DNA from 4 places in the Bacillus seohaeanensis genome. Region 2 is predicted to be linked to each of the others. Evidence: predicted binding sites of a transcription regulator. Region 2 holds the regulator's gene; each other region holds the start of a gene.
The links. The regulator Rex, encoded in region 2, represses fermentation and respiration genes when NADH is low (regulators of the CRP and FNR family bind a similar motif). The targets are predictions, from matches to a motif close to TTGTGAAATATTTCACAA.

Region 1 (7,986 bases), on a different contig from region 2:
CCTGTCTTGCTTTTTCGATCACCGATACAATAATTTCTTTTTTCTCATTTGAAATAGTTTCTGTTGTCATGTTCGAATAAAAATCAGTAAATAATTCAAGCTCCGACCGTTTTTTGTCCTTTAATCCATCAAACTGTTGCTTTTTCTTTGCATCTGTTACATCTAATTTTTTTTCCAGGTGAAGCACATTCGGATACACTTGGCGAAGTTTATTAATTGGATCAATAAGCGCTCCCTTATCGTGCAGCGTTATTTTCAAATAATCGTTCACCTGTTGATTTTGGTAAAACTGAGGATCCAATAGTTCTTCGATAAATCCTTCCATTTCTCTCATATCTTGCTTAGGTGTAAGAATTTCTTCCCTAAGCGTAAACGAACCATCTTCACTCATTTCCACAATCGAAACTGATTTTCTTTGTTTCGCCTCTGAAAAAGAATATTTTAATAATGACCCTGAGTAGCGGATCGTATCATGTTTCAATGCATCGGGGCTATGCAAATGACCCATCGCTGTATAGTGAAAGGGTGCGAATAATTCTGCGCCTACACAACCGGACCCACCAACCGAGAGTACTCTCTCAGAATCCGTTGTAGAACCACCAAGAACGAATGCATGTCCAACAAAAACATGCGGTTCATTTGGATTCATCTCTTTTTCTATTTCACTGACAATGGCTTTCATTGCATCATGATGAGAGTGAATGGAATCGTCCTCCAAAATCTGCCGAACAATCCCTGGATCCGCGTACGGGATAAGGTGAAAATTCACTCCATTTAAATGGACAGGCCGAAAATCCTTTGTCAACTTCCCTTTTAAATAAAATTTACTGTGCTTGTACCAAGAAGAACCAAACGACAATCTTTCCGCACTGTCATGATTACCTGAAATTGCAATAATTGGTGTGTTAAGTTCCACATTTATTTTAAATAAAATTTCATCTAATAATTCAACGGCTTCTGTTGGTGGAACGGAGCGATCATACAAATCTCCTGCAATAACTACCGCATCGGGTTTTTCTCTTTCTACTAAATCAAGAAATTGGTATAATACATGTCTTTGCTCTTCTGTCATATAAACACCATGGACCAATTTTCCTAAATGCCAATCGGCTGTATGAATAAATTTCATTTCAACGTCACCTTTCATCTAGTTCCTTGCCATTATTATAACAAACTCAGGAATGGTAGTGGGAATATGCTATCTAGTAATTTAGTGAAAAAGTGTTAGGTAGCGTTATCCTATATAATAGGAAACAATTAAAAAAAGCTGACCCAAAACAAAGTGTCATCCACTTATCTAGGTCAGCCTTTTCCTATTTATTATCCGTTAATATTTCCTGTTAAGCTAGAGCTTACAAGACCTTCATCTTCAAGAATTTTTGTGATTTGTGCTTCTGCTTCGGTTAATTTTTCATTGGCAGCATCAAGGTTTGCATCCCCTTCTGCTTTTAATGCCTCTGCCTTCATAGTATAGGATTCTACTAAATTAGCTTTAAACGTTTCTAAATCTTCTTTTTGCTCCGATAACGCTTCACTAATTTCAATCCCTTCTACTGTTTCCGCAGTTTCCGTTGCGGATGCAGCAGCTGCTTCTTTTAATGCTGTAAGTTCTTCCCCAGTAGGTGGTTCTTCAGAAGCCGTTGCCGCTTCATAGTCATTTAACTCTATATCTGTACCATTAATAGAAGTTGTTAAATTTAAATAAAAGTCCATTAACTCACCTGAAACATCCGCATTAGTTTCTGCTGCTTCACCTGAATCTTTCTTTTCTTCTGCTTTCTCATCGTTTCCGCTATCAGAGCATCCAGCTAATGCAAGTGATAGAACTACTCCTAATAACCACACCTTTTTCATTTCAACCATCCTTCCTTTTTATATTGATCATGAAACCAATAAAATCCCTCCAAAGAATCCGCTTACTTTTTGAATATTTTGTAAGACTTTTGTATAGTATCATGACTGAATACGACGGTAAAGAAGAATCTACCAATTTCTTTAAAGTAAAAATGTTAGTAATATTAAGAATATAATGCGTTATTTAGTTCAGAAAGCCAATGGAAACTAAAACACAGGGAAGAATACCTTTCATTATATAATTGGTAAAAAATCCTATTTACTGCCCTAAAATAGGCTAAATCAAGATTTTCCCTCCTTCCATAAACCTACCTTGGTGACTTTGTTTTTATTTTTTAAAATTTGTCCTCTATCGGAATATATTATGGCGGACAGATTTTGAATGATACTTTATTATCTCCTTCTTCCCTTTTAAGCACCTCTTCACTGATTTATACATTAATGTGTTCACAGTAGGTACTTACTTTTTATGACTAGGTAGATCTAAAAAATAAGCTATTATCCTATTCCATTCCTATATAAAATACCAGTTATTAATATGGGATATCTTTCCTTGACGGATACTTCATGAAGATTCTGTGACACAAATCACTACTTTTCAATGAACATTTTGTGAATTATATCACATTTGATTGTCTAATTTTAATTATGGTAATAAGATAAAAGCATTAATGATGATTATGCATCACATTAATCTAATGTTTTTACTATTAAACTTCTAAATCACAAGAAAGGGGTGCCCCTATGAAAATGAAATGGGCTTTCTTATCAATAATATTTACTATATTTCTAGTATTAACAGGGTGTGAACCGTTGCTAGTTTTGGATCCGAAAGGGCCTCAAGCCGAGACGCAAGCCGATGATATCATGCTATCTATTTGGCTAATGTCAGCTATTGTTATTGTCGTTTTCGCACTTCTCGCCTATATGCTAATAAAATATCGTGCTTCAAAACAAAGGGAAGATTATGAACCTCCTCATATTGAAGGAAACTGGTTGGTCGAAGCAATTTGTGTTGGAATTCCGGTTCTAATTGTCGCTTTCCTTTCATTTGTTTCCGTTCAAAGTAACTATGAAGTAGAGGCAACACCGAAGGGATATGAAGGGAAAGAACCGTTAGTTATTTACGCTTCATCTTCTAACTGGAAGTGGCATTTCAGTTATCCAGAAGAAAATATTGAAACAGTTAACTACCTATATGTACCAACAAATCGACCGCTTGAATTTAGACTTTATTCATATGGTCCAATCACAAGTTTCTGGATTCCACAACTTGGTGGACAAAAATATGCGATGAGTGACATGATTACCACATTACACTTAGCTGCTGATGTTCCAGGTGAATATATGGGACGAAATGCAAACTTTAGTGGTAAAGGGTTTGCCAAAAATACGTTCAACGTCAATGCCGTGTCGGAAACTGAATTTGATGAATGGGTAGAAGAGGTAAAAGAAACCGCTAAACCTCTTACAGAAAAAAAATTCGATGAATTATTGGAACCAGGTCACCTTGGACAGTCCACTTATACCGGAACTCATTTAGAATTTATGCCACCTCCAGAAGGGGAAAATGGTGGACATCACCATGGGGCAAGCGATTCTGATAAAGATTCAGATGGTGAGCACGATGAACATCATGAATTAAACGATTCTAGCAGGGAAACAGAACATCATCATGAATAATTTACAGGACAGAAATAACTTCCTTGAAAGGAGATAAAAAAGTATGGATTTCTTTGATCGATTTGCCGTACCTCATCCAAGTCCAGCAATTTATGCATCGATGGTTGCCATTGGGTTAACCACGATTGCAGTTCTTGTTGGCTTAACATATTTTAAAAAATGGGGCTACCTATGGCGGGAATGGTTAACAACCGTTGACCATAAACGTATTGGTATTATGTATTTAATATCTGCTCTCCTCATGCTATTCCGTGGTGGGGTAGATGCAATTATGATGCGTGCTCAACTTGCTGCACCAGATAATACATTGTTAGATGCACAACATTATAATGAAATTTTCACAACACATGGGGTCGTTATGATCTTATTTATGGCTATGCCATTCATTATGGCCTTAATGAACTTTGTTGTTCCATTACAAATTGGAGCTCGTGACGTAGCATTCCCACGTTTGAATGCACTAAGTTTCTGGTTATTCTTCATGGGCGCAATGCTATTTAATATCTCGTTCATCATTGGTGGTTCTCCTGATGCAGGTTGGACTTCTTATTTCCCACTTGCAGGTAACGATTTTAGTGAATCTGTAGGAACGAACTATTATATGATCGCGATTCAAATAGCTGGTATTGGTACATTAATGACTGGTATTAATTTTATGACGACTATATTCAAAATGAGAGCACCTGGTATGACATTAATGAAAATGCCAATGTTTACTTGGTCTTCCCTAATCGCTAACGTTATTATCGTTTTCGCTTTTCCTGTATTAACAGTGGCACTTGCGATGGGAACAATGGACCGACTTTTTGGAACAAATTTCTTTACAATAGATAATGGTGGTATGGATATGCTTTGGGCTAACCTTTTCTGGGTATGGGGACATCCTGAAGTTTACATCTTAATATTGCCTGCATTTGGTATTTATAGTGAAGTAATCTCAACCTTTGCTCGTCGTAATCTATACGGCTATAAATCAATGGTTGCTTCAATGGTTTTAATCTCCCTACTTTCCTTTTTAGTATGGGCCCACCATTTCTTTACTATGGGTCAGGGAGCACTAACTAACAGTATATTCTCAATTTCAACAATGGTAATCGCTGTTCCGACGGGAGTTAAGATTTTTAACTGGCTGCTTACGCTTAGGAAAGGGAAAATTACTTTTACCACTCCTATGCTGTATTCGATACTCTTCATTCCGCTTTTCACACTTGGCGGGGTTACCGGGGTTATGCTTGCAATGTCGGCTGCTGACTACCAATACCATAATACAATGTTCTTAGTGGCTCATTTCCATAATGTAATTATTCCTGGTGTAGTATTCGCTATGCTTGCCGGTCTCACTTACTATTGGCCAAAAATGTTTGGATTTATGTTGAATGAAAAAATAGGAAAATGGACAGCATGGCTGCTCTCCATTGGCTTTATCTTAGCATTTATGCCTATGTATATTACCGGTTTAGATGGGCAAGCACGTCGTATGTACACATACTCTGAGTCAACTGGATTTGGACCATTGAATATGGTTTCGTTTATCGGGGCTGCTATTATGGCAGTAGGTTTCGCTTTAATCGTCTACAACATCTATTACAGCACCCGTTACGCTTCAAGAGATATTAGTTCCGATCCTTGGGATGCACGTACTCTCGAATGGGCTACGCATAGTCCAGTACCAGAATATAACTTTGCGGTTGTACCACAAGTTAATTCATCGGAGGCATTCTGGGATGCTAAGAAAAACGGTCATACATTATTTAAAGGTGATTATGAAAAAATTCATATGCCAAATAACAGCGGTGTACCGTTTATCATGAGTTGTATTTTCTTTGTTTGGGGATTTTCACTCGTATTCAGCCTGTGGATTCCTGCAATCATTACAACAATTGGAATCCTTGCTTGTTTGGCTTATCGTTCATTTGAGAAAGATCACGGACGCTATATTTCCGTTGAAGAAGTTGAGGAAACAGAAAAAGAATTGGGAGGTACTAAAATATGAAAATAGATCACTCGCTCCCTCTTGAATATAGTACAGAAGAAAACCGTTTAAAAATCCTTGGTTTTTGGATTTTCATTGGTGCCGAAATTATGCTTTTCGCAACGCTATTCGCTTCCTATTTCACATTAGTAGATCGGACAGGAAGCGGACCTACCGGTGCAGAGATTTTCGAACTCCCACCGGTTTTAATCGAAACACTCTTACTTTTAACAAGTAGCTTTACGATTGGTCTTGGAATTCACGCCATGCGCATCGGCAACAAAAAAGCTATGCTTTCATTCTTTGGGATTACCCTCCTTCTTGGAGCAGGCTTCCTAGGATTTGAAATTTATGAGTTTGTTCATTATGTTCATGAAGGAGCAGGCCTACAAACTAGTGCGTTTACGTCAATTTTATTAACTACACTGGGCACACATGGAGCACACGTTACACTTGGTTTATTCTGGGGATTATTTATTATCCTGCAAGTTAAAAAACGAGGGTTAACACCTGAAACAGCTAATAAATCATTCATTTTCTCTTTATACTGGCATTTCCTAGACGTTGTTTGGATCTTCATCTTTAGCTTCGTCTACTTGAAAGGAATGATGTAAATATGAAAGAATTATTCCCACGTAAACAGGTAATGGGCTTTGTATCCTCGTTAATCTTAACGGCCGTTGCTCTTGCGGTATATTTCTTTGATATGTCATTTGCTGCCGGCATGACGGTGCTGCTTGTAACAGCATTTATCCAAGCAGCCCTTCAACTAGTTTTGTTTATGCACGCAGGTGAAACAGAGGATAGAGGGGCAATTTATGCAAATATATATTACGGATTAATCATAGCTTTAGTTACCATCTTCGGTACATTACTATGCATGATCTGGGGCTACGTTTAATAGGATGCAGCAAATAGGAACGTCTACACAGACGTTCCTATTTTATTTTGATTATAGCTTCCTTCATCGCATTACGTCTCTTCTCTAACATCTCTTCCGTTACAACAAAAAACACGCCCATTAAAAAGATAAAAATGGCACCCATCACTGTTCCTATTCCGATTGGAGTTAACAAGCTGGAACCGCTTTCAAACAAACCAAGTAAAAAAAGTAACATTCCAATGGTAAGAGTAGTGCCTCCCATATACTTCACAGCGTTTAATATTTTCGATTTAGATTCCACGTTACTCACCCCTTCTTTAACTATATTATTCATCTAGTTCACAAAATTGTCAAACCTTTTTCACTAATTTTTCATTTTTCTTTCCCTCTACTTTCTTGACAATAATTTTACCGTTATTCGAATGACAAATAAAAAGATGCCCGTCCTCCGGCACGTAGTACATTAATCTGCCGAAGAACAAGCATCGAAAATTAAATTTATAGTTCCTCCCCTTAGAATGTTCTTTTCCATAAATGTTCGATAGAGAAACCGTTATGGATGAATTGCAAAAGAAACACATCAGGGTTACTTAAACCTTTCCACTGTTCGAAGCCAAAACTCTTATCGTAGTAATTCAATAATAAGGACATAATATTTCCATGTGTAACAATAATTGTATTGTCAGCACCGCTCGCTACAATATCTTCTACAACTTTTACGATTCGATACATAGCTTCTTTACTGGATTCTCCACCCTCATACTTTAACTCCACATCGTTGAACGTTGCATGAAGTTTTTCTAACCAATCTGGATAGGATCTTGAACTAAGTACACGCTCTGATAATCGGCTATCAATCTCGACTTCTATATTTGCACTCTTTGCAAACGGCTCTATAGATTGAATAGCTCGTAAAAAAGGACTTGAAATAATCCTCTCAACCTTTTTATTGGTGAGGAAATCAGCTAGCTCATTTGCTTGCATAAATCCTCTTTCTGTAAGTTGTGACTCAGATGGTTGTCCCTCTGCTTTACAATGTCTAATAATATAGATGTTTTTTCTCATAATTCCTCCTTAATTTTTGCTAAAATTACCAAAACCTATTTGCTCCCTTCAAGTTCTCGGCGCGTTTAATACTCTCTTTTAAATAATCAGGAGCATTAGGGTGACTATATATCTGTTGGACTGTCATCCAGTTCACAGACTCCACTTCATCGGGACTTTTAGCAATTGCTTCACCAGATTCATATTCACATAGAAATACAATATCAATAACATTTTCTCCCAAATCTGTTACAAAAGATGTACTATGTACATAGTTTAAATGTTCTTTCACTTTGACATCTACTTCTTCATAAATTTCACGTTTCACTGTTCTTTCTAATATATCTAATGTATTTCCTTCTACTTCTGTCTTACCGCCAACAAGAGAAAGCATCCCACCTGCATGCTCCTCCTTTTTACTTCGTTCAATTATAAGCCATGTATCATTTTTAAAAATTGCACCTTCCACATTTACAATAAACATTATTGTCCCTCCATAAAATGTAATGTTAAATACTATTTGAGCGCCTATTATCTATCCCCTGTAATC
Region 2 (7,986 bases):
ATAATAACAAGGTGGTATATGTGGATAAAGTTGTGGATATAAAAAAGGCAAATCCAAAAGTATTCTAACCACTTGTGGATATGCCTCTTTATTAAGCCTCTTCCTGTAAATATTCCTCTAATTCTGTCCATTCTTCTAAAAGTACATCTAATTGTTCTTTGGATGCTTCTAGCGTATTATTGATCTCTTGGACTTTCTCATGATCTTGGAAAATTTCTGGATCACATAATTCTTCTTCTTTTGTTTGAATGATGTTTTCAAGCTCTTCCATTAATTTTTCTATTTCTTCTACTCTTCTTCTTTTTTGCCGTTCAATTTTTTTTGCTTCTTTATCAATCCGATGGTTTTGCTTATCACTAGAGACCTTGGGAGTAGTTGTAGTTGTTTCTAATTGGGCTAATTCTTCTTTTTCTCTAAGTTTCTCCTGATAATAATCATAGTCACCAAGGTATTCTGTTGTCCCTTCTTTTGCTAGTTCTATTACCTTCGTTGCAATTCGATTGATAAAGTAGCGATCATGGGAAACGAATAGGATGGTTCCTGGATAATCAATTAATGCAGCCTCGAGTACTTCTTTGCTTTCTAAATCAAGATGGTTTGTAGGTTCGTCAAGGATTAGGAGGTTTGCTTTTTCCATCATTAATTTCGCAAGTGCTAGTCGAGCTTTTTCCCCTCCACTAAGTGCTGTTACTGGTTTAAGCACATCTTCACCGGAAAAGAGGAAGTTTCCTAGGACAGTACGTATTTCCTTCTCATTTTTCATTGGGTAGTCATCCCAGAGCTCATTTAGTACCGTTTTATTTGATGAGAGATTTGCTTGTTCTTGGTCATAATAGCTAATCGCTACATTAGAGCCGAATTGGAATTCTCCCTGAATAGGAGATAGTTTGTTTACCAATGTTTTAAGAAGTGTTGACTTACCAATCCCATTCGGCCCTACAAGGGCAATGCTATCCCCTTTTTGGGCATGAAGAGATATATTTTGAGAGATAACGTCTTCTGGAGTATAGCCTATCGATAGGTTTGCGATTTTTAATACATCATTCCCACTTTGTCGCTCAATTTGAAAAGAAAAATTTGCGGATTTTTCATCTCCTAATGGTTTGTCCATCATCTCCATGCGTTCTAATTTTTTTCTTCGACTTTGAGCCATTTTTGTAGTAGAAGCACGAGCGATATTGCGCTGAATAAAATCCTCCAGTTTAGCGACTTCTTGTTGTTGTCTTTCATATAATTTTACGTCTTTCTCATAGTTTTCAGCCTTTTGTTTTAAGTATTGACTATAATTACCATGAAATTTCTTTGATTTATTTCGAGAAACTTCATAGACAGAATTTACGACACTGTCCAAGAAATATCGGTCATGGGAGACAATTAGTACAGCACCTTGGTATCCTTGCAAGTAGCCTTCAAGCCATGAGAGAGTTTCGATATCCAGATGATTAGTAGGCTCATCCAAAATTAATATATCTGGTTTCGTTAATAATAGTTTTCCGAGTGCTAGCCTCGTTTTTTGCCCTCCACTAAGAGTGGAAATCTTTGTTTCATAATCAAAATTTGCAAAGTTCAAGCCATGCAGAACAGAACGAATATCGGCTTCATACTGATAACCGCCTGAATCTTTGAAAAGGACTTGAAGTTCGTCGTATTCCTTTAAAACCCTTTCGTAAACATCATTGTTTTCGTATACAGCAGGGTCAGCCATTTTTTGTTCAAGAAGGCGTAGTTGCTTTTCTTGTTTGCGTAGCGTTTCATATACAGTCAGCATCTCATCCCAAATAGAAAGGCTTGATTCCAACCCTGAATGTTGCTCAAGATAGCCAATGGAAACATCTTTTGGCTTCATTATTTCCCCTTCGTCATAGGAAAGGTGTCCAGCAATTATTTTTAATAAAGTAGATTTTCCTGCTCCGTTTCTCCCTACAAGAGCAACTCGATCCTTTGATTGTACCTCTAGTTTTATATTAGATAGAATTATTTCTGGACCAAAAAATTTTGTTACCTGATTCACTTGTAAAAGAATCATAACGTTTCACCTCAGTTTCTTACTAATAGTTTATCGTATTTTTTAGGAAAACAGCAATCTTTCAAGAAAAGGAAGTAATTAGGATGACTATTAATCAGGACAGATATAGTATAGAATATAGTGTAGGATAAAGATATCTAATTCCAGTGGATAAGCGCCTCAAAGTCATAAGTCAAGCGTCTTAAAAAGGTAAGCTCGCCTTATGTTTTGTCTGAGTCTGCTTAAGCCGCTTCCGCTTTTCAAGTAGTACGAGCTTTGCAAAAGAATTATTTGCTTTTGGAAGCGTTAACAGTGTGGTTTAATAGATAACATATAGAAATTGGTTTAATAGATGTGGGGGAAAAGGTATGAATCAAGAAACAGCAAAAATTCCACAAGCAACGGCAAAGCGCTTGCCGCTTTATTATCGCTTTATAAAAAATCTATCCTCTTCTGGGAAGCAAAGGGTGTCTTCTAAAGAGTTGAGTGAAGCAGTGAAGGTAGATTCTGCTACTATTCGCCGAGATTTTTCTTATTTTGGGGCGTTAGGAAAGAAAGGGTATGGATACAATGTTAATTATCTGTTATCCTTTTTTCGCAAGACACTCGATCAAGATGCTTTAACGAAGGTTATTTTAATTGGTGTAGGTAATTTAGGCACGGCATTTCTTCATTATAATTTTATAAAGAATAATAATACTAAAATAGAGATGGCATTTGATGTTGATCCGGGGAAAGTCGGCACAGATATTGGGGATGTCCCCGTTTATAGCTTAGACGAACTAGAAGAAAGGCTCGAAGGGGAGAATATAGAAGTAGCGATACTAACTGTTCCAGCAACTTCTGCACAAAATATTACCGATCGTTTAGTTTCATCCGATATAAAAGGAGTGTTAAACTTTACTCCTGCACGATTAAGTGTACCAAATCACATACGAATTCATCATATTGACTTGGCAGTTGAGTTGCAGTCACTCGTATATTTTTTAAAGCATTATACAGAAGAAGACACGGAAATGTCACAAGATGAATCGGTGACGGAATAGAAAAATAACTTGTAATAAGTTATGATAGTAAAGAGGAGGTGTCACATAATGCCAATAGGTCCAGGTAGCCTCATTTTAATAGCGATCGTTGCTTTACTCATCTTTGGCCCGAAAAAATTGCCAGAGTTAGGGAAAGCAGCTGGAAATACATTACGTGAATTTAAAAATGCAACAAAAGGCTTAGCAGATGATGATGATGACAATAAGAATAAAGACGCTAAGTAGAGTAGGATGAACGCCATGAGTCAAAATGACATGACGCTTTATGAACATATAGGTGAATTACGAAAACGACTCATGTTTGTAGTCGTTTTCTTCTTGTTAGCTTTCATTGCTAGCTTCTTTCTAGCAGAACCGTTAATAAGATATTTACAGCATGCAGATGAAGCAAAAGAATTGACGATGAATGCTTTTCGTATTACAGACCCACTTAAAATTTATATGGAAATGATGATATTTATATCACTTATTGTGACATCACCAATTATTCTTTTTCAGCTTTGGTCTTTTATTAGTCCTGGTTTATATGAAAAAGAAAGAAAAGTGACATTGAGTTACATTCCAATCTCACTTTTACTTTTCTTAGGTGGTCTATCTTTTGCTTATTTTATCCTTTTTCCATATGTAGTAGAGTTTATGATGGGGTTGTCGGATACGCTTGAAATTGAGCAAGTGATTGGAATTAATGAATACTTTCATTTTCTTTTTCAGCTAACTGTCCCGTTTGGGTTTTTATTTCAATTACCTGTTGTAATGCTGTTTTTGACTAGACTTGGGATTATTACGCCAATGTTTATGGGGAAAATGAGACGTTATGCTTACTTTGTGCTTTTTGTTATTGCAGCGCTCATTACTCCGCCAGATATTGTTTCTCATTTAATGGTTACTGTACCGTTATTTGTACTTTATGAATTGAGTATCTGGATTTCCAAAATTGGATATAAAAAGGTATTAGAAGCAGAACAAAAACGTGAAATTGAAGAAGTTGAAAATGAAAATAGGGATTGATCAAAATGATCAATCCCTATTTTTTATTATTCATTGCGTTTTTAATTTTAAAATGGATACCTATCATTCGAAATCCTGATCCAATATCAAGAGTCGCTAAAAATATCAACATATAAGTGAAAAATCCCCATCCGCTGTCATTCACTGTTTGAATGGCAATATACGTAAAAAGTACTCCAAGAAGGAGATAGATCACTCCAGAAAAAAGTGGTGATCTTCTCATAGTAATCCTCCTATAAATCCTTGTATTTGTTCTGCCTCTTTTATCATGTCTTCTAAATCATCTTTGAAAATACTTTGAATAAGAACAACCATGGAATTCATTGCAACATGAGCACAAATTGGAACAATAATCCGCTTTGTTTTCACGTATAGAAAAGCAAAGGTAAAGCCCATTGCAGAATATAAAAGGACATGTTCAGGTTCAAAGTGAGCTAGCGCAAAAATAACAGAGCTAATGAGACCAGATAAAAAGAAGTTTAGCTTTTCATATAGTGAACCGAAAATAATTTTCCGGAAAACAATTTCCTCTAAAATCGGTCCAATAATAGCAGCAACCATCATCATAAGCGGCACTTGTTCAATAATGCCGATAATATTCTTTGTATTTTGAGAGCCCATTTCAATACCTAGTGCCTGTTCAATTCTAATAGCGAGGGATTGGGCAAAGAAAGCCATAAATACACCTAGAATTGCCCAGATGAAAGAGTTGAAAGCATTTAATGGGGCAGAACGATCTAACTTTGTCGTTCTATCGTCTTTACGTAAAATCATCCCAACGATCAGAAGTGTCGCTGTAAAACTAATAACAAGCCAATAGCCTGGCACAACTGCTTTCACCTGTTCTTCAGGCTGAGCAAGGACATCCACACCTATTTTATATAGAAGCGGTACGCCAACAATGCTAGAAAGTTGCATTACTACGTAGGCAATCAGTATGTAGCCATAGTGTTTTTTCAATTTTATATCTCCTTTAAACGACTAGATATTAAAGTCTATTCTTTTAGAATACCTTATACAGTTCAACTAACAATCAGTGGTTTTACTGGTAGTTATCTCCCACTAATACTTCTTTGATGCCTTTAAGTCCTGAGGTGGGGATTACATCCAGTTAATGCAGGACAAACTACCTTTCAATTCTACTAGTAAACATCGGCACGTTCAAATATAAGGTCCCAGCAATGAAGTATAAGAATAGAGTAGGGAAGGTAATATAGAATAGTGCGAAAAAAAGGAGATTTTGACGAATATTTTTTGAGCAGCCCCCTTGCAAAATGAAAGCGAATTAATTATTATAATAATTGTGTTAGCACTCACAGATAAAGAGTGCTAATAAGAAAATCTTACATAATTTCGAGGAGGTTGTTTCACTTGTTAAAACCACTAGGTGATCGCGTCGTTATCGAGCTAGTAGAATTAGAAGAAAAAACAGCGAGCGGTATTGTGTTACCCGATTCAGCAAAGGAAAAACCACAAGAAGGTAAAGTTATTGCTGTAGGTTCAGGTCGCGTTCTAGACAGCGGTGAGCGCGTAGCTCTTGAAGTGTCTGTCGGCGATCGAATCATCTTCTCTAAATACTCTGGTACAGAAGTGAAATACCAAGGCACTGAATACTTAATTCTTCGCGATAGCGATATTTTAGCTGTTGTTGGTGAGTAATAATAGCTTTGGATAAAGTGAAACTTCCATCAGTGAGGTTTTTCCACTGATGGTTAGTTGAACCAATTGGGCGTTTACTGGCGGTGTTCGAAGAATAAGGGCTACCGACAGTTAATCCGGAATGAATTGATAATAAGAGGAGGACTTTGAAATGGCTAAAGAAATTAAATTCAGCGAAGAAGCTCGTCGTTCCATGCTTCGTGGTGTAGATCAATTAGCAGATGCAGTAAAAGTAACTCTAGGACCTAAAGGACGTAACGTTGTTCTTGAAAAGAAATTTGGTTCACCATTAATTACAAATGATGGTGTAACAATTGCAAAAGAAATCGAACTAGAAGATGCATTTGAAAACATGGGTGCAAAACTAGTAGCAGAAGTAGCTAGCAAAACAAATGAAATTGCTGGTGACGGTACAACAACTGCAACTGTTCTTGCACAAGCAATGATTCGTGAAGGACTTAAAAACGTAACTGCAGGTGCTAACCCTGTCGGCGTACGTAAAGGTATCGAAAAAGCAGTTCTTACAGCTATTGAAGAGTTAAAAACAATCTCTAAACCAATTGAAGGTAAAGAGTCTATTGCTCAAGTTGCATCAATCTCTGCAGCTGACGAAGAAGTAGGTCAATTGATTGCAGAAGCAATGGAACGCGTTGGTAACGACGGCGTTATCACAATCGAAGAGTCTAAAGGCTTCACTACAGAGCTTGATGTAGTAGAAGGTATGCAATTCGACCGTGGCTATGCTTCTCCATATATGGTAACAGATTCAGATAAAATGGAAGCTGTTCTTGAAAATCCATATATCTTAATTACAGATAAGAAAATTGGTAATATCCAAGAAATCCTACCTGTTCTTGAACAAGTTGTTCAACAAGGTAAACCACTATTAATTGTTGCTGAAGACGTTGAAGGCGAAGCGCTTGCTACATTAGTATTAAATAAACTTCGCGGTACTTTCAATGTTGTAGCTGTTAAAGCACCTGGATTCGGTGACCGCCGCAAAGCAATGTTAGAAGACTTAGCGATTCTAACTGGTGGAGGAGTAATTACAGAAGATCTTGGATTAGATCTAAAATCTACGAATATTGACCAACTAGGTCGTGCTGCAAAAGTTGTGGTAACAAAAGAAAGCACAACGGTTGTAGAAGGTTCAGGAGAAGCGGATCAAATCGCAGCTCGTGTAAACCAAATTCGTGCTCAATTAGAAGAAACAACTTCTGAATTCGATAGCGAAAAACTACAAGAGCGTCTAGCAAAACTTGCTGGTGGCGTTGCAGTAGTTAAAGTTGGTGCAGCTACGGAAACAGAATTAAAAGAACGTAAACTACGCATTGAAGATGCATTAAACTCTACTCGTGCAGCAGTAGAAGAAGGTATCGTTGCTGGTGGTGGTACAGCTCTAGTAAACGTATACAACAAAGTATCTTCTATCACAGCAGAAGGTGATGTTGCTACTGGTATTAACATCGTACTTCGTGCACTTGAAGAGCCAATTCGTCAAATCGCTCACAATGCAGGGCTTGAAGGTTCTATCATTGTAGAACGTTTGAAAAAAGAAGAGGTTGGTGTTGGGTTCAACGCAGCATCTGGCGACTGGGTAAACATGATCGATTCTGGTATCGTAGACCCTACAAAAGTTACTCGTTCCGCACTTCAAAACGCAGCAAGTGTTGCAGCAATGTTCTTAACTACAGAAGCAGTAGTTGCAGACATTCCAGAAGAAGGCGGCGCTCCTGCAATGCCTGATATGGGCGGCATGGGTGGAATGGGCGGCATGATGTAATAGGCTTTTAAGCCTTTAAATCATGAATGCCTGATTTAAATCTCATCATAAATAGCAAAAAGAGGCTTTCATAAGTTGAGTAAACTTTTGAGAAGCCTCTTTTTTATGGTTATATAAAATGGAGATACAAGACTAATATAAAAAACATTTTCTTGAATTAGGTGCGAATGGGGAAGTAGTTTTCAGTGTTACAGGCAGTCTCAAATGGGGTGACTCAAGGGCTATCACTTGTTTTGGTCGAGTTACTGGAATATAATGGCGTAGGTCTTATTTATTGGTTCCTTAGTCTGATTATTAATACTGTAAGGTTAAAATTCTCTTAGTGTACTTAAAGAATAGTATGCATCTAAGAGAAAGAAGGGAGAGTAGACATGATAGTCGTAGATAAAAAGAAATACAAAATGGAAATTGTGGAAGCTAAGCAGGAAGTACGTGTGCAGGTGCATGGGTTAATTAGAGAGGGAGATGCGGCAAGTTATTTAGCC
Region 3 (7,986 bases), on a different contig from region 2:
TTAGCTTTTGATTAAGACAATATTTTCGTTTCTCTTTTACATATATCGTGGAAACAAAATATTATTTTCTAAATGAATATGTTGGAACGTATCTTCCTCTAGAAATTCTAATCGATTATAAACAAGTTCAAATGTACGGCAAGCACCTTCTGGTAATGTAAAATCACTTGTAAGTTCTCTAATTTCTTTTATAATATTACCACTGCGGTCATGCTCCGCTTCTAATTCGATAATGATATTTTTCAGTCTTTCTGCATCCATACCTTGTTTCGATTCAAAAGATAGGATCGCAGGGAAAGAAATTTCTTCTTCCTTATTCGTATGTTCTAGCAACTCTGCTGTTAGCTCAATAAATAGTTCATGAACCCGTTTCATAAATGGGTGTGCGTCTCCATGGACAAGCATTACTTTTTTAACATATGGCAATAGCATACTTAACTCTTCCCGAAGGAAGGCGTGATGTTTAGTAATAATATGATCAATTATTTTGTTTGAATCTTTTTCTCTCCAATCAATTGCATCATCGTTTGCGTAATTATTCTCATATAACTCATTTAATTGCTCAACAATCTGAGCATCTTGTAATTTTCTTTCACGAACCACCTCACCAAGTGGGCGATTCCCTCCACAGCAAAAATCTATTTTATTTTTCTTGAAAAAATCACTTGCTTTCGGAAATTCTGTTACGATCTCACCAACTATAGACATTTCATTAAATTTTGTAGTCATTACTGCACCTCCTATTAGTAGAGTAAATCATTCTATCCTTCGTTTTGTTGATGTATGTCACATTCTTCATTATTTTTTTGTAACCGGTGAGAATAGGTGCTAAGTACTCCATAAGAAAACGTCAAATTTAGGTGCATTAGTTTTAATAGTAGAATGTGCGTATGTGAATGTTGGCTAGCAATACTCAGGAACAGATGGATAGGCAGTTGTAATAAGATACTATCGTCTACTGCCTTCGTTTTAAAAATACGGGAAAATGTTTCATTTTTGTGGTAATTAGGGATAACCTCTCCTTCTGACCATTGAGCTACAACCCAAGAATTATGTGATTTCTGAACATCTAGCAATTCCACTTTTCCCTTTAACATGATAAATATTGATTCTGGAAGAAGGATGTCCCTTAACTCCTCGTCATGATTTACTTTCAGTAGGTTCCCTTTTTTGGTCAATTGCGCCACAATATCCAATCGTAGGTCTTCAAAGAGTGAGAGTCTTTTTAACTGAAAGATATAATCATAGCTATTCATATGATTTCCACCTTTTTATCATTCAAAATCGAAGAGTGATAGAAAAAGTTCACTCAGAAGAAGCCGCTAGTCGCTACAATAAAACAACGTGAGACTACTTCGAGTTCCTTTTTTTATAAACTCTAATGGATTTGAATAATATCTTTAGTTTTCTTCTATCTTACTCGTTTCTGTTTCACACTTCTGTGACACTTTTCACACCGAGAATATGAGAAAAGTCACATCTAGAGGGTCTATTAGCTGCTATGATAGGCGTTAGAGAGAGGTGGAGAGACATGAAGATTTTATTACCTAAGCAGCACGGAGCGTGGGCAATGCTTCTTATACCATTTTTACTTGGAATGCTTGGAGGAGAAGCTACTATTTTTCATCTTCCCTTCCTTTTTGGTTGGCTTTTTCTTTATCTAGCTACAGTTCCAATCTTTATGTTATTAAAAAAGAAGAAAATAGCCCTTCATAAAAAATGGTCAATCATATATATTTCGCTTGCACTTGTTTTCCTCGTTTTCCCATTGTACGAAGAGTGGAGATTACTATTTTTTAGTTTTGCGATGATTCCGTTTTTCCTTATTAACGTATACTTCACGAAGAGGAAGAAGGAGCGGGCTTTCCTTAATGATGTCTCCGCGATTATCATTTTTGGAATCGGTGGGTTGGCGAGTTATTTTTTAGGTAGCGGCACACTTGATGGCACGGCTTGGCTTATTTTTATCTATTCCTTTTTCTTCTTTTTAGGTAGCACGTTTTATGTGAAATCCATGATTCGGGAGAAGAAAAATCAAACATTTAAATGGTATTCATGGGGATACCACATAGGTTTAGTTGTGATGGTTTTCGTGTTTGGACATATGTGGCTAACGCTTGCTTATGTACCAAGTCTCATTCGAGCAATCGGATTGTATGGGAAACCGTTGCCGATTATGAAGTTGGGTATACTAGAGATAGGAAATAGTTTTATTTTCTTTATGACAATGATCATGTATTTAACTGTTTTCTAGTAAAGCTACCATTATTGATTGGAAGAGGAATAGGGCATTTGGAGGCAATCGATTGGCGCAAAAAACAGGAATGCAGACTTGACATTCCTGTTTTAAACTTAGAGGCTTTTTTCTCATAGATTGTTGTTTTTCCTTATAGATTCAGCCCGTTGATTTCCGCTCCAATCAACCCAGTGGCGGAAACGTAAGTTAATCAATGTTACAAATTTCAATTGGACAGTTTTCACAACCAATTTCCATTCGTAAAAAATCAATTTTGTGGATGATAATTTTTCCTGTGTCGTTAAGGGAGATGACCTTCTGTTTTTTTAGGTCACTGAGCATTCTGTTCACACTTTCACGTGCAGATGCGACAAAATTGGCTAACTCCTGGTTCGTTAGCACGATATCGATTAACAAACCGTCATCCTGCTTTACTCCATAGCTATTCGATAAACGAATTAAGGTGGAATAAAGGGCACCTTTTTTCCCGTTTAACAAAAGGTCGCGAATTTTTGACTGTGTTTTGCGAAGATGAACGCTCATCCACTTCATGTATTCAAATGTTAAGGCATTATTATAAGCCAACTCTTGTTCAAGAGTCGTTTTATTTATCGTGATAATGTCACAATCATCAAGAGCAAGAGCGCTTAGCATGTACTTCGATTCATCAGAAAATAAGGTAAGTTCACCGACAAGATCATCCTTCTTACATATTCGAAGTGATAACTCTTTGCCATCTGGTGTCAGTTTCCCGATTTGGATAAGACCAGACTGAACTAAGTAAATTTCTTTTGCATCCATTCCTTCTTGGAAAAGATACGTGTTTTTTCTTATCTTCCGTTTCCTTCCAATCGAGATAAGTAATTGACGTAGGTTATCAGACATTAATTTAGTATCATTATTATAAGCTTTCGCTAGCATGGCGTAACACTCCTTCAGGCAAAATGAAGTATCTATAAAAACCAAGTAAAAAAATTTCCGTTCGTTTTTTAGTACTTATTGCTTAAAAAATACCAAACTGCTGATGTAAGAAGTGTGATATACATCACAGTTCACAAATATATCATATTTGGAAGTCGAAGCTTTTTTATTAGGATAGACCATTATTTTCTTAAGATGGAAAGGGTAGGAGTAACTCTGGGTGAGGGGGGCATCCGAATGAAAAAAGGAGAGGATCGTTTTGAAAAGAGAAGAAATAATAGGAGTTATTTTAGCTGGTGGACAATCTAGACGGTTTGGACAACCCAAAGCGTTTGCCAAAAGACGAGGTGTGCCTTTTTACCAGTATTCAATAGAAGCGTTAAAGCCTTTTACCTCAAAGCTTGTCGTGGTGACCAATGAAGATGTACAAAACCAATTTCACGTAGACAACTCTTTGACATTGATTCAAGATGATCTCAGCTTTAAAGGAAAGGGACCACTAGCGGGAATCTATTCCGCAATGAAGGAATTTCAAGCGGAGTGGTATATCGTTTTACCTATAGATGTACCTTTTATAAATAATCATGTCATCGAACAATTGATTGCTAATATGGATAATGGGGTAGAAGCTGTTGTTCCGGTTATGGAAGGGAGAAAGCAGCCACTCATCGCTGCCTATCATTATAGTATACAAAATAAAATTCAAGATATCCTTCAACAAGGGGATCTGTCGCTACATAGCTTATTGCAACGAATAAACTGCCTATATGTATCGGACATAGGCAATAGCCAAAGCTTTATTAATATTAATCGACCAGAAGATTATCGATTGTATATAGCAAGTCAGGAATAAATAAAACCGAAAAAAAGCTGAAGAAAAACCTTCAGCTTTCTTTTACAATATTGATATTTTTTATTTTTGAATCTGTAATATCGCTAAAGAATCCTACGTAATTTTTTACTTCTCCAACATCATTTCGTACTTCACTTATCGTCAGTAACTCAGGGTAAACTTCACCGTTTTTACGTTTATTCCAGATTTCTCCTTGCCAGTATCCCTCTTGTTGAATATTGCTCCACATAGCTTCGTAAAATGTTTTGTTATGGTGACCAGACTGCAACATATTTGGACGTTTTCCAATCACTTCTTCTAGTGAATAGCCAGTCACTCTAGAAAAAGCAGGATTCACTTTCTGAATGACACCGTCTTTATTCGTTACCATCATTCCTTGCGCTGTACTTTCAATAAGCTTGCTCTCTAAGCTCAGCTTATCTTGATAATACATCCAAACGACGAGCACAAAGCTAACAAGTGCAAATTCGGAAAGTGCCATAAATCCAATTGCATAATGACCCGTAAGACTAAATACTGTCGTTAATACAAGAGGAGGGAAGAATCCACCTAAACCACCCATCGCGGAAACAATTCCATTCACAATCCCTGCTTGTTTAGCAAAATAAAGCGGAACTAATTTAAACACGGTTCCATTTCCAATCCCAGCACATAAAGCAACCGTTAATGTTCCAATCGTATACAATTGAATCGTGGGAGAGAACGATAATAAAACGCCTGAAAATGTAAGTCCTAAAAATACAAGCATTAAAATCATAAATGGGTTAAATTTATCTCCTAACCAGCCGCCAACAGGACGTAAAAACGTAGCCAATGCAATAAAGCCAGCTGTTCGTAAACCAGCATCAACTGGATCTAATCCGAAATGATTGACGAGGAAATTTGGTAAATAAATGGTGAAAGCAACAAACGAACCAAATGTGAGAAAGTAGAATATGCTTAGAAACCATAATGTTTGATTTCGATAAACACTTTTAATTTGGCTGATCATTGATACATGCACTTTCTTTTCTGTACGATCTCCAAGAATAAAATTCACTACCGCAAATACAAGTAATAGCACTAAATAAATGCGAACAGTAGTTACCCAGCCAAGGGAAGCAGCTAGTATTGGTGCTGCAAATGTAGAGATGGCTGTTCCAATATTACCAGCACCGTAAATCCCGTTGACTAATCCGTGTTTTTCTTTTGGATAATATTTCGGTAGGGAAGTAACTCCGATGGAGAAAGTCGCTCCACCAATACCTAAAAATAACCCGCCAATAATTAAATCACTTAAGGAATCGGCAATACTGATAAAAAATACAGGGAATAACAAGGCAAGAAAACTAATGATAAAGATTGTTCTTGCACCAAACCGGTTTGTATAAAAACCGATTGGAACTCGTAACAGCGATCCTAAAATAACGGGAATAGCAGTTACAAGGGAAACTTGTGAATTAGTAAGGGCGATGTCCTCTCGAATATTAGGCATTAACGAGGATAGTAAAACCCAAACCATAAAACCAACAACTAAACTACCTGTTTGAAGAGATAATTGTACTTTCTGTCTCCCCATTTCTTTTTCTCCTTTCAATATAGAAAATAGGTTATTTTTTATTACGAGCATTTCATATCAGCATCTTAGCAAACAGAGCATGTATAGGATGTGAAGTTTGTCACATAGACGAATCCTATACTTCCTTCTCCTAAAATTAAAATAGACTTCAAATTCAGACATATGAGGATAGCCCATAGTTGTTTTTTAAAAATTATCAGAAAATACTGTCATAATTATTAGGTTTATTGTATGATTGTTATATAACAGGATTACAACAAAAGATGGGAGCTTAGTAGATTTTAAACAATGCAAGGGGGATTTTACGAAATGCATGTACCATTACTACTAACTGATTTCTTAGATCGCGCCGTGGAGTTGTACGGGGAGAAGCTGGCGATTATCGATGATCGGCGTGTTTTGACGTATAATCAGTTAAACAAACGGGTTAATCAACTTTCACGAGGGTTAGTGGATCTTGGAATTGAAAAAGGTGATAAGGTTGCTTACTTGGCACCGAATACATCAGAAATGCTAGAAGGCTTTTATGGAGTTTTTCAAGTTGGAGCTGTTATGACAGCATTAAATACACGATTGAAACCAGCTGACTACCAATTTATTTTAAGCCATAGTGAAAGTAAAGTGTTATTTGTGGATGAAGATTTATATGAATTAGTGAAACCAGTATTGTCTGCACTTCCAAATCTAAAGAAAGTCATTGTTCATGGACAAGGAAAAGATGGTCATGTTGGATATGAGGAATGGCGAGGTGCTTATTCATCCGAACCATTTGAACGAACGCCATTAGAGGAAACGGATATCGCCTCCTTATTATATACAAGTGGAACCACAGGGAATCCAAAAGGGGTATTGTTATCACATCGCTCCAACTATTTACATGCAATGTCTACAATGCATCATTTGCGTGTATCCGATTCAGACACGCTACTTCATGTGTTACCAATGTTTCATGTTAACGGATGGGGCTCCCCTTTCTATTATACAGCCAATGGAGCTACGCAAGTGATGCTTCATAAAGTAGATCCTAAGATCATTTTAGAAAAAGTAAAAAAATATGGCGTTTCGGTCATGCATATGGCACCAACCGTGTTGAACATGGTGCTAGAAGAATATGAACGTGAGAAGCCTGTTATGGATCAGGATGTCCGGGTTGTGATTGCCGGCTCCTCACCACCGCCAGCATTCGTTCGAAAAGTAGAGGAAGATTTAGGCTGGGAATTTGTCCAAGTATACGGTATGACAGAAACATCTCCGTTGATTACAACTTCTGTTATTCGAACAGAGCAGGAAAATCGCTCGCCGGAAGAAAAATATCGATTAAAAGCAAAAACGGGATATGCAATGATTGGATCGAAAGTGAAAGTAGTTGACGAACTCGGTGAAGAAATAGCTCATGACGGAAAAGCAATCGGAGAGATTGTCACACGATCCAACACTGTCATGGAAGGCTATTACAAAAATCTAGAAGCCACCAACCATACGATTCGAGATGGATGGCTGCATACTGGTGATATGGCCACTGTTGACGAAGATGGTTACATAGAAATAGTCGATAGAATGAAGGATGTTATCATTAGCGGCGGAGAAAATATTTCCTCAATTGAAGTAGAAGGCGCTTTATACGAGCATCCTGCTGTATTAGAAGCAGCCGTTATTGCGATTCCACATGAAAAATGGGGAGAAGTACCTCATGCCGTTGTTGTCGTAAGGGAAGGCCACAGCTTAACAGAACAGGAACTCGTAGAATTTGCACGAGAAAAGTTAGCCCATTTTAAAGCACCAAAAGCTATCACATTTGCCAAAGAACTGCCGAAAACCGCTTCTGGTAAAATTCAAAAAGTCGTCATTCGCAAAGATTATTGGAAGGATCATGATCGAATGGTGCATTGATTTTTATATAGGAAAAAGTAGATAATAAGAAATGGAGTGTTAAATCGTTGTGGATTTAGCACTCTATTTTTTTAGTATGTAATGGCCGGTATTAAAACACCTGTATCAAGGCTTTGAAGAATTAAAAAGTGCAGGGTGGGCTTTGTTGATTTTATACTAGATAGTAGAGGGAAATAGGAAGGTTTTGTAGAAGTAATTAGTTGTTGGAATTGATCTTATTTTTAGGCTGTTTGTATGAAAAAAGTATTTTTAAGCATCGTAAAATCATTTAGGATAACCAAAATGAATCAATTCTATACCATTTTGGCACCAAATTTGCTTTTTTATAGTAGATGGTGGCGACTTGGTTTCAGCCGCCATGGGAGTTTTTCGTAAAGTTTGTTGCTTTTTAACGAAAAACTAAGTTTAACCAACGGGCTGAATATATAAGTAAAAACAACAATCTATGAGAAAAGGGCCTATTTTTAAAAGGAACTCTATTTATCTTTAGAAAGAAAGTGAGTGATATACATAACATGAAAAATCGTA
Region 4 (7,986 bases), on a different contig from region 2:
GCACTGACAAAAGGGTTTTCTTCGTTATTATAGGAGTCACTTTCTTTAATATCGGAGTTATTTCCACTATTATAGGAGTTAATCTCTTTGTTTACGGAGATATCACCATTATTAACGGAGTTATTATCGCGTTTTATGATGTCATCATCGTTATTAATGGAGTTACTCTTTTTATTTACGGAGCTTACTCCGTTATTTATGGAGCTTTTCTCATTATTAACGGAGCTCTCTTGGTCACCAAAGGCTTCGTTTACCACCTCTTCTTCGGGAAATAAAAAAAGCTCGTGCTCTTCTGTTTCAACTATTTCCTCCATCTGTTGTACTTCTTCCAACAAATTTGATTTTACATGTAACGTGAGAATCGTACGTTCTGATTCTGGCACTTGGATTAAATTAAAAGCATCCTCCCCATAATCCTTCCATGCTGTCTCCATGTTTTTTAATCCAGAGCCTGTCCTTTTACAAAGCCCTATTAAAATAAACATTTTAAAGAGATTAGGGTTGCGGAGATTGCTTATATTACCTTCTAATGCTTGATCTACTGATATACGGAAAAGACCAGGATTGGAAAACCGAAACAAATTCTTTTCCTTTTCAATAACAACGCCACCCTCACCATAATAATCGGAGTGAACTAATGCATTGATCAATGATTCATGCAAACAAGATATAGCAGCCGTCTCATCAGATAGAGTAAGATTATTGTTTTGACATAAATCATTCAAATCAACTGCTAAATCAGCACTTGTTTTGAAATAAAAGTCAAATATATTCCCCGACCAAGTACCATCCTGTGAAGTAAAGCGTTTAGACCAATTTCCATTTAGTGTTTCCTCTAAACTTTCTCGATATTCAAGAAAATACTGTGGCAATACTTCTGTAATAATCCTTTCCTCACTGAACATTAATAAACCAGCAAGCGTTAAGCCTTCCTCATTCGTATTTCGAACCTTTCCCCATGCACCAATTTTGTATAAAAATTCTTTTGTTTCTAGTCCATTCCACGGATGATTTGGTTTAATAGCAGAAAATTTATCTCGATAATTTTTAATAGACTCGAAGTTTAGTTCATTCACCCCATAATGTTCTAAGATTACGTTATCCTGTGGAACGGATGAATAATCTGGTGGATGATGTACATTCATATTCATGTTCAACCTCCCTCTTATACTCGACTTGTTTCTCTATTATTCTTATTTTATCATCTTTTGCCTAATCCTTCTCTCCCTTATACAACAAGCATTATTTCCCATTGTAAAAACGGCTAGAAAGAAGAAGAAAAATGAGAGGAGTAAGTTATTTTAATATAATAATCTCATTGTCCACGCTATCTTTTGGTATCTTCCACGAAAAAAAGTTCGTATGAAAATGAAATCCAATTAAATATAATTAACTGATTTAAAATAAGTGGTACAGCAAGACACCATTAAACACTTCTGTTCACTATAAAGAATAGAGGGTAGGTCTAATTACTCACTCCGTTCTTTTCTAGTGAAATTTTTTAGATAAATGCTTCTCCGCATCCTCAATACTTTATCCGTAGTCTCCATATAAAAGGGAGACATGTTACCATTTTTTTATACTACTTTTACTTGCTTTAACATTAAAAAAGGAATTAGAGTCGTTACTCCAATTCCTTAATTGTTCACATACTAGTATCGCTAAAAAACTAGTGATAAGATAAATGTCCAAATACTTACAAAGGCTAGTAATATAAAGCTATATTTTAATGTCATCTTTGTGAGTGCTGCTTCTTTTCCAGTTTCTCCAACAGCTGCCGTTGCTATTGCAACAGATTGAGGAGAAACAAGCTTTGCTATCACTCCTCCTGCAGTATTAGCAGAAACTAATAGAGAAGAATTAGTTCCAATTATACTACCAGCAGTAGACTGTATTGGTGCAAATAATGTATTGTTATTGACTACCGATCCCGTCATAAATACTCCAATCCACCCTAAAATTGGTGATAATAGCGGGAAAATATCTCCTGTTGTTGCCACTGCTTCCCCTAAAGTAGAAGTTAATCCACCATATGTCATTAATTTAGCTATCCCAATAATGGCACAGATCATAATAATAGGGATATAAAATTCAGAAACAGTTTCCTTAAGAAGACCTATGCTTTCCTTCCCAGTTATTGATTTTGTTGTAACTATTGTTGTTAAACCTGCTAATAGTATGGCTGTACCTGTTGCTCCTATTACATCAACACTAACATCGATAGCAGATCCTGGTATCGCAAACTTTAAAACAGAGAACCCAAGGATTGCACCTTCTGTAAATAATCCTTTAAATGCTGGGAAACTCCATATTAATACAAATATAGTTAATAAATAGAACGGGGACCACGCTTTTATCATATCTCCCATAGAATGCTTTTCAAATTCACACTCTTTTCCATTAAGTAAAAATATCCGTTTAGGCTGCCACTTTTTAAGAAATAGTGCAAGTAGCCCCATCGCTAATAAAGAGGGAATTATGTCAGCTAATTCTGGACCTATAAATATAGTTATAATTGCTTGACTCACTGTATAAGTAGTAGAAGTGATTAAAATAGCCGGAAATATCTCTTTAATCCCTTTAAATCCATCCATTATCCCTATTAATAGAAATGGGATTGTAAAATTAATGATAGGTAGTGTTAAAGCAGTCATGACAGATACATTCATAGCCGTTACATCGCCTTCAAGACCAAATGTATCGATGATTCCAACTGGTATTCCAATAGCCCCAAATGCTCCAGAAGCACCATTTGCGATAAGACAAAGCATTGCTGCCTGTAACGGTTTAAATCCTAATGAAACTAAGAGAACGGCACAAATTGCAATTGGAACACCGAAACCAGCTGCGCCTTCAAGAAAGGCGTTAAAGCAAAAACCGATTAATAAGAGTTGTATACGCTGATCCTGTGAAATCCCTGCAATACTACCACGTAAAACGTCAAACTTCCCTGACTTAACGGAAATTTTATACAACCAGACCGCCATTACAATGATATAGCCAATTGGCCATATCCCTTGTATAGCACCTTGTATAACACTTCCAATTGATTCCCCAATAGGCAGTTTAAAAACAAAAAGTGCGATTAGAAAGGTTACTAGTAAATTTAATAGGGCTGCATGAATACCTTTCATTTTTAGCACTGTTAGGCATAATAGAAACAAAAGAATTGGAATCGCTGCAACTAAAGCGGATAGGCCGAGATGATGAAATGGATCAAAAGTTTCTACTAACATCGGAATTACTCCCCTACATAAAATTTCTTATTTAAGAAGGCTCACTTCTCATAGATTGTTGTTTTCATTTGTGAGTTTTTCCCGTTGATTTCCACGTGGAGAGAGGGAAGAGCCCTCCGCTCCAATTAACTCAGTAAGTTTTCGGTTAAAAAGCAACCACCTTTACGAAAACAGCCTTTAAGAATGACACTATTCCCAATAAAGAGATTGAATACCTTTCAGTGTTTTTACAGAACTAGCAAACTTTTCTTTTTCATTATCATTTAATGAAAGTTCCACTATATTTTTTACACCTGTACGATTAATAACAGAAGGAACTCCAACGTAAACATCCTCGTGATCATACTCTCCTGTTAACAGCGTGCCAACTGGTAAAACGACATTTTCATTTTGTAAAATTGCTTTTGTGATTCGCACTAATCCCATTGCAATTCCATAATACGTAGCACCTTTTGATTCAATAATTTTGTAGGCTGCATCCCGCACCTCAACAGCTATTTCCTCTTTTCTTTCTTCTGTTAATCTTGGCGCTACTGGTACGCCAGAGATATTAGCAGAGCTCCAAACAGGAAGTTCAGAATCCCCATGTTCTCCAATAATATAGCCATGGACACTTGTAGGAGCTGTATCAAACTCTTCACCTAGTAGATAGCGAAATCTTGCAGAATCTAGAATTGTTCCAGAACCAATTACTCTTTCTTTTGGGAGACCTGAGAATTTCCATGTAGCATAAGCTAAAATATCAACAGGATTAGTTGCAACTAAGAAAATACCATTAAATCCTGACTTCATAATGTTCCCTACGATAGATTCAAAGATTTTTACATTTTTACTAACAAGATCTAATCTAGTTTCTCCTGGTTTTTGTGCAGCACCAGCACATATAACGACAAGTGCAGCATCTTTACAATCATCATAAGAACCAAATTTTATTTTCATGGTTGATGGAGCATACACAATCCCATGATTTAAATCCATAACATCGCCTTTAGATTTTTCCTCATTTAAATCAACAAGCACTAATTCATCACAAACTCCTTGGTTCATCAAACCATAAGCATAACTTGAGCCAACTGAACCGGTTCCAACTAAAACAACTTTGCTTCCTAATGTAATATTCATCATGATTTCCTCCAATTAGTCATTAATTGTGAATCATTTCACATGATTAAGTATACTTAATGTTTTAATTTCAACTTATTTTAACTTCTATACTAATTGCTAATGGTACCTATATGTCTAAAATCACTTTTTCATCTCCATTCATAGTGGAGAGAAGGGAAGACCTATTGTTCTATTTGTGAATAATTTCACAAACAGATTTAAAAAAAGATAATCTTATTGCGGTCTGTTTATTCCTGAGATTATTGTGAAGTTCTTCACAAACAAATTATACAACATGTTAGCAAAGAAATACAACACTTATTTTCAAAAAAAGAAAAGAAATAAAAAGAGGCAGTGAATACTATCGTTGCCTCTCTTTATCCCAAAATAGAACTAACATCTATTATTCTCCCTGATTAAAATAGCCAACTCTCTCCATGACTACCTATTCATATTCGCCAATAATCTCCACAGCCTTTTCTGTAATAGACGTGTCAATGGCTTTGTCGAAGTCTAGCTCTCCTCGAGTGGCACCATTTTCTTTATACATATCATATTGATTTTTAATATCCTCGATGAACATTTCACCATTAGGATTTAATCCTGTAACACCAACATTCTCCCATAGGTTAGGATCTTTTAGTGCCGTATACTCTGTCATGATCTCAATTATTTCGTCTTTGCCTTCCCCTTTAATAAAAGCATCATTGTAGTCACGGACACCTTTTAAATAGGCAGCCATGAATCTTAAGGAAATATCTTTTTCTTCATTTATAAATTTAGGTGACCCAAGTACCATTGCAATTTGAGCTTTTGGTGCATAATCCGTTGCATCTCCAAACCGAGTATGGATACCCTGTTCACTTCCTTGTGTAATAAATGGTTCAATTTGAAGTGCTGCATCAATAGAACCATTCTCAATAGATGCAAGCATATTTCCAAAATCCGGCATTAGTACAAACTCTACCTCATCCTTCGTCAAGCCTCCATGCTCTATCATCTTATGAAAAATATAATCATCCACTGCATTTCTGGTAGAAACCGCTATACGCTTACCTTTAAAGTCAGAGTAGTCCTTCATTTCCTCTTTCAAATCATTACTAATTACAAAGGAAAAGTAAGAGTCTCCTTTTATGTTATGTCCTTTATCTGCAATAATTTTAACGTCAATTCCTTGAGCAATGGCGTTAAAAAAGGAAGCAGATGAAATTCCCCCTGCAATATCTACTTCGCCAGAGGCTAATGCCGGTAGCATATCATCACTATTTGCAAATTGAGCGAATTCTACTTCAATATTGTAATCTTCAAAGTAACCTTTTTCTTTTGCAATATAAAAACCTGCCCCTGAAGCAGATCCATCCTCTGCGATAACCACCGATGCCTTATCGTCAAGAGGAGCTAAATCACCTGATGGATTATCTTTACTTACTTCATTGTTCACCTTCCCTCCATTGTTAGACTCCCCCGAATTATTGGAAGAGCATCCTCCTATGATTAATGCGACCACAAACAATGGGACGAAAAACACCCCTTTGAACTTCCCCATGGTGAATCTCCTTTCTCGTTCCGGCGATTAGAGGCTCGAGGGGCAATTTTAGAAAAAATAGTTAAGATTAAAAAGGCATCTCTTCTATTTTTCCAAAGTGCTTGTGCCTCTTATCAAGTCGCCTCCATTTTTAGTTTTTTATATACCTACATTCTCGACCCCTGCACCTCTTCTTGCAGGTGATTCCAAATTTCCACAAAACTATTTGCCATTTCTTTATTAGCACGCACCTGTTCCATATTTCTCGGTCGCGGTAAATCGATGATCTTTTCATCGATAATTTTCCCGGGTTGAGAACTCATTAATAGGATTCTGTCACTAAGTAACAATGCTTCATCAATGCTATGTGTGATAAAAAGAACTGTCTTCTTTGTTTCTGACCAAATACTTAACAATTCTTCTTGAAGAATAAATTTATTTTGTTCATCTAACGCAGCAAACGGTTCATCCATTAATAAAATTTCGGGGTCATTAGCAAAAGCTCGCGCAATACTTACCCTCTGTTTCATTCCTCCGGATAATTCCTTTGGATAAAGCTTTGCAAATTTCTCAAGTCCGACTTTTTTCAAATAGTAAGATGTTCGTTCTTTTACAATCTTTTTCGGTAAATGCCTCATATTGAGCCCAAACGCAACATTCTCTTCAACCGTTAACCACGGAATAACTCCTCGCTCCTGAAAAACCATTGATTGTAATGGACGATCTTCTTTTCCTTGTGATATTGAAAAATCTCCAACACTTGGTTTCTCTAATCCCGCAAGAATACGAAGTAAAGTCGTCTTTCCACACCCACTCGGCCCAACCAAACAAACAAATTCACCATCTCTAATATCCATTGTTATATCCTTTAAAGCTGAAACGCTACTACCTTTTTTATAAAATACTTTTGTCAAATTATGAATAGAAATCTTCGGAATTTCCTCCATCGTATCACCTCTCTAATACTCTATCTCCACGGCAATAACTTTTTCTGAAACCCTCTTAAAATAAGTGAAAATAGATATCCAAAAAAGGAAATCAGCACGAGTCCCACATACATCTCTTTTAGCAAAAAGGCACTATAGGAGGTCCAAATTAAATAACCTATACCAGAATTCGCTCCCATCATTTCCGCTGCAACAATAGTTAAAAGTGCAATCGCCTGCCCCATTTGGATGCCCTCTAACATAACAGGAAGAGATCCAGGTAAAGCAATTTTGAAGAAAAAATCTTTAGAATTAGCACCATAGTTTTTCGCTACATCCAAATAGATTTTGTCAATATTTATAACCCCAGCTACCGTATTAATAACGACTGGAAAAAACACACTTCCTGCAATGGTTACAATCTTGGAAACTTCTCCGATACCAAATATGATTAAAATAATTGGTAATAACGCCAACGTCGGAATTGGCATAAGCGCCATTACTAATGGAGAAAAAAAGTGCCGTATTGGTGAATATAGCCCCATTAATAAACCAAGAACAATTCCGGGGATAACACCTAGCAAAAATCCTGCAAATATTCTATATAATGAAATACCAATATGACTAAATAATTCTCCACTTGTTCCCATTACAAAAAATGTTCCAACTATTTCTGTTGGCGGTGGGAAAAATCTCGCATCTACTAAACCAGTTCTCGATAAAAATTCCCATAAAACTAAAATGAAAATAGGAGAAGATATTGTAAGCAATTGTTTAAATCGATCTTTTACTTGCCTTTTTCTCCATTCTTCCTGTTCTATTGCAAAAGGATCATATTCTACATTCACGTTATTTTTCTTCATGCTTCACCACCTCTTTACACAAATAATATGTGCGTTCGCCCATAAGTGTGAAAAGTAGAAAAAAATTTTTTTGCACATGGCGATTACGAAAATGGTTAAGAATAAAGGCAGAACCTTTTTCTTTAAAAGATTCTGCCTTTGTCTTTAATACGTCACTTTAACCTTTTAATATTACTTGTGATACGGTTCGCCACACCTGTTTCATCAGCAGGTTATCAATCTCTACTTTTACCCTGTAACCTTCACTTTTCTCAATATTATAAGGAATATCCGATAAATAAAGTCTATTTCTTTGTAGGTTGTACGAAAAATTTGCTAAAATTCAATTAAAG

Region 1: the regulator Rex is predicted to act here: its motif matches at 2,465-2,482, upstream of qoxA (cytochrome aa3 quinol oxidase subunit II).
Region 3: the regulator Rex is predicted to act here: its motif matches at 5,657-5,674, upstream of ACFSUL_RS06235 (nitrate/nitrite transporter).
Region 4: the regulator Rex is predicted to act here: its motif matches at 4,535-4,552, upstream of ACFSUL_RS08050 (L-lactate dehydrogenase).

What each region holds. Positions count from the first base shown of each region.
Region 1 covers NZ_JBHUMF010000031.1:659,452-667,437, forward strand. The annotation lists gene ACFSUL_RS16570 (exonuclease SbcCD subunit D) at 1-1,129, opposite strand, end outside; gene ACFSUL_RS16575 (hypothetical protein) at 1,321-1,854, opposite strand; gene qoxA (cytochrome aa3 quinol oxidase subunit II) at 2,599-3,537, shown strand; gene qoxB (cytochrome aa3 quinol oxidase subunit I) at 3,581-5,530, shown strand; gene qoxC (cytochrome aa3 quinol oxidase subunit III) at 5,527-6,123, shown strand; gene qoxD (cytochrome aa3 quinol oxidase subunit IV) at 6,126-6,410, shown strand; gene ACFSUL_RS16600 (hypothetical protein) at 6,448-6,693, opposite strand; gene ACFSUL_RS16605 (histidine phosphatase family protein) at 6,906-7,457, opposite strand; gene ACFSUL_RS16610 (NUDIX hydrolase) at 7,483-7,920, opposite strand.
Region 2 covers NZ_JBHUMF010000011.1:3,517-11,502, forward strand. The annotation lists gene ACFSUL_RS04620 (ABC-F family ATP-binding cassette domain-containing protein) at 92-2,026, opposite strand; gene ACFSUL_RS04625 (redox-sensing transcriptional repressor Rex) at 2,374-3,051, shown strand; gene ACFSUL_RS04630 (twin-arginine translocase TatA/TatE family subunit) at 3,100-3,276, shown strand; gene tatC (twin-arginine translocase subunit TatC) at 3,292-4,059, shown strand; gene ACFSUL_RS04640 (YdiK family protein) at 4,076-4,282, opposite strand; gene ACFSUL_RS04645 (CPBP family intramembrane glutamic endopeptidase) at 4,279-5,019, opposite strand; gene groES (co-chaperone GroES) at 5,431-5,718, shown strand; gene groL (chaperonin GroEL) at 5,870-7,501, shown strand; gene ACFSUL_RS04660 (hypothetical protein) at 7,873-7,986, shown strand, end outside.
Region 3 covers NZ_JBHUMF010000015.1:39,598-47,583, reverse strand. The annotation lists gene ric (iron-sulfur cluster repair di-iron protein) at 37-729, opposite strand; gene ACFSUL_RS06255 (hypothetical protein) at 762-1,256, opposite strand; gene ACFSUL_RS06250 (YwiC-like family protein) at 1,532-2,254, shown strand; gene ACFSUL_RS06245 (Crp/Fnr family transcriptional regulator) at 2,444-3,157, opposite strand; gene mobA (molybdenum cofactor guanylyltransferase) at 3,417-4,010, shown strand; gene ACFSUL_RS06235 (nitrate/nitrite transporter) at 4,042-5,568, opposite strand; gene ACFSUL_RS06230 (long-chain-fatty-acid--CoA ligase) at 5,878-7,458, shown strand; gene ACFSUL_RS06225 (MOSC domain-containing protein) at 7,974-7,986, shown strand, end outside.
Region 4 covers NZ_JBHUMF010000017.1:4,400-12,385, reverse strand. The annotation lists gene ACFSUL_RS08060 (ATP-binding protein) at 1-1,151, opposite strand, end outside; gene ACFSUL_RS08055 (L-lactate permease) at 1,662-3,236, opposite strand; gene ACFSUL_RS08050 (L-lactate dehydrogenase) at 3,426-4,358, opposite strand; gene ACFSUL_RS08045 (ABC transporter substrate-binding protein) at 4,786-5,886, opposite strand; gene ACFSUL_RS08040 (ABC transporter ATP-binding protein) at 6,033-6,812, opposite strand; gene ACFSUL_RS08035 (ABC transporter permease) at 6,833-7,654, opposite strand.